Regions from separate parts of the Cytobacillus solani genome, predicted to be linked through region 3. Evidence: riboswitches for the same ligand, from Rfam matches in the RefSeq annotation. Region 3 holds a riboswitch; each other region holds the start of a gene.
The links. A riboswitch is a leader RNA that binds a small molecule or an ion and turns the genes downstream of it on or off. The one in region 3 is predicted to bind cobalamin.
Positions count from the first base shown of each region.

Region 1: it holds a riboswitch for cobalamin, as region 3 does, so the genes downstream of both, FI644_RS07185 (ABC transporter substrate-binding protein) here and FI644_RS19545 (ribonucleoside-diphosphate reductase subunit alpha) in region 3, are expected to answer to the same signal.
Region 2: it holds a riboswitch for cobalamin, as region 3 does, so the genes downstream of both, FI644_RS06315 (ABC transporter substrate-binding protein) here and FI644_RS19545 (ribonucleoside-diphosphate reductase subunit alpha) in region 3, are expected to answer to the same signal.

Region 1 covers NZ_CP041305.1:1,426,326-1,429,542, reverse strand. The annotation lists gene mgtE (magnesium transporter) at 1-307, opposite strand, end outside; gene FI644_RS07190 (hypothetical protein) at 496-1,272, shown strand; cobalamin riboswitch at 1,417-1,603, shown strand; gene FI644_RS07185 (ABC transporter substrate-binding protein) at 1,719-2,696, shown strand; gene FI644_RS07180 (FecCD family ABC transporter permease) at 2,743-3,217, shown strand, end outside.
Region 2 covers NZ_CP041305.1:1,246,631-1,249,847, forward strand. The annotation lists gene FI644_RS06310 (FecCD family ABC transporter permease) at 1-837, opposite strand, end outside; gene FI644_RS06315 (ABC transporter substrate-binding protein) at 834-1,838, opposite strand; cobalamin riboswitch at 2,007-2,195, opposite strand; partial or broken gene FI644_RS26765 (excalibur calcium-binding domain-containing protein) at 2,701-2,829, shown strand; gene FI644_RS06325 (MATE family efflux transporter) at 2,916-3,217, opposite strand, start outside.
Region 3 covers NZ_CP041305.1:3,894,775-3,897,991, forward strand. The annotation lists gene FI644_RS19545 (ribonucleoside-diphosphate reductase subunit alpha) at 1-1,749, opposite strand, end outside; cobalamin riboswitch at 1,915-2,094, opposite strand; gene FI644_RS19550 (MBL fold metallo-hydrolase) at 2,220-3,077, opposite strand.

The DNA.
Region 1 (3,217 bases), 2.5 Mb from region 3:
CTAAGAGAACAGCTAAGTCATCGTTGTCCATTAAATCAAGGACTTTCCCTGTTTTTTCAATTCCTAGTTTATTCAATACCTCAAGCTGACGGTCCTTATTCAGTTCTTCGAGCAGGTCAGCAATCAAATCTATATTCATAAATAGTAAAAAGCGAGTTTGATGCTTTTCCGGCAGGTTTTCATAAATATGTGCGATATCATATGGCTGTAATTCATCGAGAATCAATTCAAATTCCTTTTTCTTATTCTCTTTTAATGTTTTTATAATGTGAAGAGTAATCTGATTTTCTGTCATGCTTTGTATCAAACTTCTCACACTCCTTCCGCCGGACCTTTATCTATATTATAATGCCACGCTTATTATAAAAAATTTTGCCGCGGAATAAAATGTGTTATGGTTAATATAAATAAAAATATTCATTATTAGATTTATTATAAGCTATACTTTGATATGATCTTATTATTAGTTATTTACAATGTACGGAGGTTTCACCATTGAAAAAGAGGAATCAAGGGGTTCGTGATATTATTTATATTCATATAAATGAACGTGAACACTATACAATTACTTATGGTATTGAGTTTGCCCAGTTTGCCCAGTCGTTGTTTGCCACGCTAAATAATCTTCTATTGCTGAAGCACCGCTATGAAGATGGGGATTTTAATATGCATACCTTGCATGAGTTTGTGCCAAAAGAAAAATTAAAAAAGCTAATGGAAGAAGATGTCTATGTATATGGAGATTTTTGCTGGATTGATTTTGAAGAAGAAGAAGCATTAAATGAACTGCCAAGTCAATCCATAGCTGAGCTGCTGTACCTTGGTCATTTGAAAGAACATTTAAAGCTCCCTTTTTATAATCATCTAAGCAATCGTTATGTCTACCTGGCACATGATGATGGTTGGTATAATAAAACATATTACCGCGATTTCAGTGATTTTTATTCCTTACTAGGTGAAGTCATTCCTGAAAAAATGGGGCAGATTAAGGTTGAAAAGTCATTGCTTGGGATAAAGAAGAAACGGTCTTATCCATCAATTTCAAGTGATATCCTTCGTCTTTTGAAACCGCTGATGAGAGAAGGCGCTCTTATTTCCATTAAGGATATTGAACAAAATCGTACAAGAATAGAAATACCAGTATGGACGATCGGTGACTTTTCAAACATGGACGACATGTACGAGGAATATGAAAACATTGTAAAAGAACCTTGTGAAGCCAAGCTGGTTTTTGATAAAAAATCACGTGAATGGAAAGTTTACGGCCGATAATGAAGAAGAATTGCCCGTTTAGCTCATGTTTAAGCCGCTAAAATCTATTATATTCGCCGTTGTCTTGACTTTATTGGACAAAATCATAAATTTATTCGTCAATACAAAAAAATATCGTGTATAATCGAAATTAGCGGAAAATTTTATACATATGTAAAGATAGGTGTCTTTCAATGTTTAAAGACTTAAAAGGGAAGTTGGTGTAATTCCAACGCGGTCCCGCCACTGTAAATGGGAGCATACTGCAATGGCCACTGTACGAGGATGTATGGGAAGGAGCAGTAAAGCAATGACCATGAGCCAGGAGACCTGCCTGATCTTTTTGCGCCACAGCCTACGAGGATAGGGGGTGTTTGACAGGTTTCATACCTCTTTTGAAGATATGCCTATTCAAACATCTCCATATCAATTGTGGAGATGTTTTTTCAATTAGGAGGAAAGATAGAATGAAGAAGCTTTATTCATTATTATTTGCACTTTTGCTGGCAGTTGGTTTCTTAGCTGGGTGCGGAGGAAGTTTGGATAATCAAAAGGAAAATGAAAATGTATCAGGTGAGGAAACACAAGCTCCAAAGGAAGAACCAGCATTTCCAGTCACCATCAAAGATGCGCTTGATAATGAGGTTGTCATACAAGAGAAGCCAGAAAGAATTGTATCATTGATTCCAAGCAATACAGAGATCACTTTCGGATTAGGATTAGGAGACCTAGTTGTTGGAGTGAACGATTACGATAATTATCCTGAAGAAGTAAATGAAATTGAAAAGATTGGCAGCATGGAATTTAATGTAGAGAAAATCATTTCTTTAAAACCAAATCTTGTCCTTGCGCATGCATCTGGTGCACATAATTCTGCAGAGGGCCTCCAGCAGCTTAGAGATGCTGGAATTACGGTACTAGTAGTGAATGATGCGAAAAACTTCGATGAAGTGTATCAATCCATTGAAATGATTGGTGCAGCAAACGGCGTAAAGGATAAGGCAGAAGCACTTGTTGCTGACATGAAAGAAAAACTTGAAGAAATAAAGGCAAAAGCACAGGAAATAAAAACAGAGGATCAGAAAACTGTTTTTGTTGAAGTAGCACCTGCTCCAGAAATTTTTACACCTGGTAAAAATACGTTCATGGACGTCATGCTGCAGACCATTAATGCGAAGAACATTGTAACGGAAGATGGCTGGATTCCAATGGACCCAGAAGCAATTATTGAAAGAAACCCGGATGTAATCATCACAACTCACGGATATTATACAGAAGATCCAGTTGGAAATGTAACAAGCAGAGATGGCTGGCAGGATATCACCGCTGTGAAGAATAAGGAAGTCGTGGATGTAGATTCTGATATGGTTACCCGCACAGGCCCAAGGCTTGTTGAAGGAGTAGAGGAACTTGCAAAAGCTGTTTACCCTGAAGTATTTAAATAATAAGTTCGTTGCCTACTTGATTGCAGCAGCATTTCTAATCATTGCGATGCTGTTTGGGATATCAATAGGAACAGTCTCTGTTCCGGTGATAGACATTATTAAAATTATTGGTGCAGAAATTTTTCGTATCGCACCAAATGAAAATATAGATCCGATGTATTCGAATATTGTTTTAAATATTCGTCTGCCAAGGGTTATTTTAGCAGGCTTAGTTGGGGCGTCTCTTGCAATTGCGGGAGCCGCCTTTCAAGGTTTATTAAGGAATCCTCTTGCTGATCCTTATACATTGGGTGTTTCCTCTGGAGCATCAGTTGGCGCGGTATTGACATTATTCTTTAGTATTTCCATTCCAGTTGCAGGCATGTTTACTCTGCCGTTATTCAGTATTCTCTTTGCATTTATTACTATTTTTTTGGTGTTATTTTTTGCCCGCCAAATTGACCGATCGATGAAAGTAGAAACAATCATTCTAACCGGTATTATATTTAGTTCCTTTTTAGGGTCGCTTATTTCGCTTATGA
Region 2 (3,217 bases), 2.6 Mb from region 3:
CACTAAATGCGGGACAACAAGTCCGACAAAGCCAATCGTCCCAACGATCGATACTGCAGCAGCAGTAATTAAGGTGGAAACGATCAATACAACTAGCCGTGTACGCTTAATATTGACACCTAAATGCGCAGCCTGTCTCTCTCCTAATGCGAATAAATTTAATGTTCGTCCATATGATAGCAACACGACAATCCCAATGGCTAAATAAGGCATGAGCACAAAGGTAAATGACCAGCCTCTAAGAGCTAAACTCCCCATTAGCCAAAAGACGATTTCATTCACCACCTGATCGGACATGGACACCATAAAGGAAACAATGGCACCTAAAAAAGCAGAAACAACAACACCAGATAAAATGATGGTTTCTAATTTATACTTTCCTTGTACATTGGCTAATCGGAGCACAACAAGCAAACTGATTAGCCCGGTCACAAATGCAACAAGCGGGATGGTCCAAGTACCAAATAAAATTGTATGAAACCCGAATAAAATTAAGAAAGCTGCACCTACTGCTGAACCAGATGCTACCCCAAGCGTATACGGGTCAGCTAACGGATTGCGCAATACTCCTTGAAAACCAGCCCCAGCAAGTGATAAACACGCTCCAACAAGGATAGCAAGAAACACCCGCGGCAAACGAACTTTTAGAATAATTTGCTCCGATGAGGCCGCCCAGTTTGTCTCTATGACATCTTCTAAAAATGGAAGCTGGTGTAGTATAATTCCCCACACATGCGAAAGAGGCAGATTGGCTGATCCAAGTGACAAACTAACAACCACTGAAAGAAGAAGGAGAACGAAACCCGCTCCCCCCCATAGTGCTAATCTTCTTTTCATTTCTTAAACAAATCCGGATAAATGGCCTCAGCCATTTGTGTAAGTGCATCTGTTATTCTCGGACCAGGTCTAGACATTATATTCCCTTCTATTCCTGTCAAGCTGCTGTCTTGAATGGCTGTAATCTTCTCCCAACCATTTCTTGATGTAATTAGTTCTTCTAGCGGTTTGCCAGACTTATCATCAACAGTACCAGCAGTATACAAAATCACATCTGGGTTATCCTGGATGATTTTTTCTTCATTGATTGCGTTCCAGCCTTCCAAATCTGAGGCAATATTTACTCCTCCGGCCATCGTAATCAATTCATCCATAAATTCACCCTTGCCCACCGTCCAGCCTGGGGAAAATTCGATATATACTTTTTTCTTATCTTCTTCTTTAATAGTTGCAGCTGCTTCTGTTACTGTTTTAATATCTTCCTTCATTTGTGCCACTAGCTCTTCTGCTTTTTGCTGCGTGTCTGTAATGACGCCAATCTGGATAATATTGTTTAAAATATCGTCTATCTTTTTCGGCTCCGTTTTATATAAAGGAAGACTTAACCCACGAAATTTCTCGACAATATCATCTTTCATTGAAATGCCGCCTATCACTAGATCTGGATCGGCCGCGATAATTGCTTCCTCATTCGGCTTTGTTACCCCTCCAACTTTCGGCTTTGTTAACGCTTCTTTAGGGTAATCATCAAAATCTGAGACTCCGTAGATTTTATCGCCCAGGCCTAAAGCAAACAGAATTTCCGTCTCTGACGGAGAAGTGGAAACAATACGCTCAGGTGCTTTTTCAAAAGTTAATTCCAGACCCGTTGCATCCTTCACTGTAAGCGGGTAGACCGTTGCTTTCTCACTTGTTTCGTTTTCGGAACTTCCGTTATTTTCAACTTCTGACGATGCTTTTTGAGCAGAGCTGTCCTTTTCTGCCCTATCATCTCCTGACCCACAAGCACTGATAGTCATCGCTACTAGCATGGTCAATAGTAATGCCAAAAACTTTTTCATACCCATTCCTCTTCCCTTCATTTATGGTTCGAGATGAGCTTGATATCTTGAAGTCTTGTCCTGAACAACGAAAAAAGCCCTGCTTCCATTCGGAAACAAGGCATGCGAAAACCAGACAAATAAAATAAATTTATACTGATTAAGCCTATCCTTTTCCACGAAGGATTTCGTTGGCAAGCTAAATAGGCAGGTTTCCTGGCTTACGGGTAACATGACTTCCTCTCCTTCCCATTCCATATCTGGAACAGTGGTACTGCGAGGTTATCCCCGAATAACAGTGGCGGGACCGCGCCGGATTCACACCGGCTTCCCTTTTAACCTTATCCAACGACAAGGCACCTACTAGCTATGTAAGATTCAATTGGTCAAGCAATATTCTCAACTCGTATTATAGCATTGTTTTGAGTTATTTGAATATGGAGTTTAGACAAGCAAATCAAACGAGTTTGAAAGTCTTATGAAGAAACTAATATATTCGCCATGCTTTTGTGGATATTGGCCGTCATCCTCAAAATATTGGCCGTTCTTTCGAGTATTTTGGCCGTCATCTTCAATATATTGGCCGTCTTTACGATTATATCCGCCATTATCTTCATAAAGAACTAAAGTTAAAAAACGATAAGCTATCAAAACAAAATGAAAAACTAAATAAAGAATGAAAGAGATGTCAACTAAGGTTTCAGCTGTTGAAAGTGCGGAAGCTGAAAAAACGAATCTAAACAAACATATCACAGAGCTGGAATCTAAAAATAAATCGCTAGAAAATGAGGTAAGCAGCTTAAAGGATCAGCTTGCAAGTATGAATACATCAACAGCTAGTTCTAATGCTAATGAATCATCCACTAGCACAACTTCTTCAAGTGGAGGAAGCGAGTACTTTTCAAATTGTACAGAACTTAGACAAGTATATCCAAATGGTGTTTCCTCTGATCATCCAGCTTATCAGTCTAAAATGGACAGAGATAAAGATAATTATGCCTGTGAAAGATAAGAATTGCCCTTTTGGGCTTTTTTAATCAAAGCAAAAAAAAGTGGACGAATCTTTTTATCGTGACTCGCCCACTTTTCTCAATTGCCTTATAATCCTCTATCTGTTGCCATTTCATACTTTGCTGCCTTTTTCTTTAACCATGGCTTAGATAACCAGCGTCTTAGCGCAAAGATTCCACGAATCCATTCATCAAAACCTTGAGCTATCCAAATTCCAAGTAACCCTAATCCAAAGATAATTCCGAAAAGGTAGCTAAATATGACCGCGACTCCCCACATGCAAATAATGCCTATAACAACAGGGAAACGAACGTCGCCGACAGATTTTAAAGACCCCATCAATACAATATTCATCGCACGTCCAGGTTCAATAAATACAATGGCCCAGA
Region 3 (3,217 bases):
AGAATGAATAGTGTGATAACTGATTTCTTCGTACAAAGCATCTGCAAATTCAACGGCTGCTTCAGATTCCCAATGAATTTCCTTGAGTGCAAGTAAGTGATGCCATCCAAACGTTCCTAGTCCAACAGCTCGATACCTTTCGTTTGTCCATTTGGCTTGTCCAACTGAAATATTGTTAATATCAATCGTATTATCGAGCATTCGCATTTGAATTCGGATGAGTCGTTCTAACACATTCGATTGTATTGCATTAGGAAGATGGATAGATGATAAATTACAAACTACAAAGTCTCCTGGTTTTCTAACTATGACAATATTGCCATCATCGTCTTGAAATTCTTTCTGAATCACTGTTGCAGACATATTTTGCATAATTTCAGTACAGAGATTACTGCAATAAATAGAAGTGTGTCCTCTACCTTTCACATGCTTATTTGGATTTTGACGATTTACCTCATCTCTATAGAACATATATGGAGTACCTGATTCTAGCTGAGATACCATAATTCGAGCCATAATATCCATCGCCCGGTATGTTCTTCTTGGAAGTAGAGGGTGATTAACAGCTTCTTCATATTTTTGAGTAAAATATTTAATATCTGTCTCATCGTAATAGTCTTCTAGCCCTAATGGATTCCCAACTTCATCTTTCCAGCCCATGATTTGCTTTACTTGGTGTGGACAGAAGGTATGCCATTCACCAATGCTTCTTCCTGTTTCATCAACTTTCTCTAATTTTTTCATGAATAAATCAGGAATGGCTACACCTGTAAAAATATCATGAGCTTTCCGTCGCTCATCCCCGTTATTCGTCTTTAAATCTAAGAATCCATTCATAATGTCTTTATGGAATATATCTAGATAAATAGCTACAGCTCCTTGCCTTTGTCCCAATTGATCTACGCTGACTGCTGTATCGTTGATTAGTCGAATCCATGGAATGACACCTGAGGAGTTCCCTTTAAATCTCTTAATATCTGAACCTAAAGCACGCACCTTTCCATAATAAATACCGATTCCTCCACCGTCTTTGCTTAATCTAGCAATATCCCAATTATTTAAATAGATACTATCCAAAGAATCTTCAACTGTGTCAATAAAGCAAGAGGATAGTTGACCATAACTTTTCCCTGCATTAGCAAGAGTTGGAGTGGCAACCGTCATATAAAGATTGCTTAATGCCCAGTAGGCCTCTTTAACAAGAGAAAGTCGATTAGATTTACTTTCATGCTTCATTAAAGTCATCGCGATGATCATAAATCGTTCCTGTGGCAATTCAAAGACATTTTTTTCATAGTCTTTCGCTAGATAGCGGTCGGCGAGCAGGAATAAGCCAACATAATTAAATAAATAATCCTTTTCCGGATCAATTGCATTTTCAATTTCAGCGATCTCTTCCTTAGTATATAAATTTAATAAATCATCTGAATAAATTCCTATATTTGTGAGTTCTTTAATAAGTTCATAGAAAGGTCCATACTTTTGTTCCTTGTGATAACCTCTGTTAACAGCTGCTTTTGAATAAAGATCATTTAAATATAACCCGGCAGCAAGAAAGGTCCAATTGGGCTGTTCCATTGAGATCTTGTTCAAGGAATAATGGAGTACCTGTTCATTCGCTTCAGAAAAAGTCTGATCATTCTCCAATATTTTCTGTTTTATCTCCCGGATGTCAATATTGTAAATAGTAGCTGCTCTTTCTAAAGCATCCAAAACAGAATTTAATTCATTTTGAAGCATTGTTTTCATAATATAAATTCCCCTTTCATTACTTTCATTCGATTCTTGGAATAGGGGGAAAATAAAAACCCATCACTCAATAAAGAGGATGGGTTTAACAAACGTTGATAAGATCATAGACAAAAAAGGTCTATCAAAATACCCTCGTTCTATCTTCCCAGCTCCCGAAGAAGATAACACGTTATAAATATGGCAGGTCTCCTGACTCGTGCTTTGCACCTACTTTAAGTCCTTCCCATCCTAATGGACAGTGGATCACTTATTTCGTCAGCACTTACAGTTGCGGGAACAGCTCTGGAATTGCACCAGATTCCCTATTAAGTCTTACTAGACACCGTATTTATAGGTTAATCACTGTATATTGTAGTATTGTGATCGTGTAAATACTATATATGTACTTTTATGATTATAAGCTAAACTCCAACTTTAGACAACCTATTTAGAGATTTGTTTAAATTAGGATGTGGTAAACTGTTGATCTAATGCAGGTTTTTATCAACATATTTCCCAAAGTCAGGTACTGCAATTTGATCAAAGTCATGAACAAGTTTTTCAAGGCTTTTTGTTAATAGTTCACCTGACATTGGCAATCCATGCCCTGTAATTGCAACAGATGGGCTTAAAGATGCTAATTTGATTACCGATTCTTTAGCAGCTTCCCAATCAGTTGTAAAATATCTGGGAGGTCCGTTTATCTCTTGTTTTTGGGTAATTACTTTATATAGTGAATCTTGTTTGACGGTTACAAATGCGTCTCCAACAATCAATGTATTGTCTGATTCCCTGAATAAAGAAATGTGTCCAGGAGAATGTCCGGGAGTATGAATCCAGCAAAAATCAGGCAAATATGGAATCGTCCCATCTGCAGGAAGCTTTTCCACATGATTGTCTAGGTTAATTGGTTCATTTGGAAACAGTGGAGACATTTTTGCTATCAAGCCTCCTTCAACTGTTGGGTCAGGTTCAGGATAACTCTTCTGTCCAGTTAAATAAGGCAGCTCTAATTCATGAGCATAAACAGGTATTTCCCAATGCTTAACCAATTCAATAATTGCACCTACATGATCAAAATGCCCATGTGTCAAGATGATTGCTTTCGGGTGGCTATTTGCGCCATAGTATTCTTCAACAACGGAGATGATCTCATTTGCTGAATGGGGCATTCCAGCATCAACTAGAATAAAATCTTTTGTATTAGGATCCCCTGCTAATATAATATTGACAATTTGTACAGTGTGGCAAAACAAGTCAGGCAAGACCTGAATAGTCATTCCACTCCCTATGGAAGTGGCGGGAATGTATTTATAATCACTGCCATAATTCATATCCTTATCCATTGGCTGTATCCTCCTTTAGATTAATTTCATTGATTCTTGGAAGCTGTTATTAGTATTTAAGGGGATATTTATTTTATACATAGGTAGGATTATTTATGGAAATAAGGAAAAAAAGATTACCTATTTAATGCATTATTTCT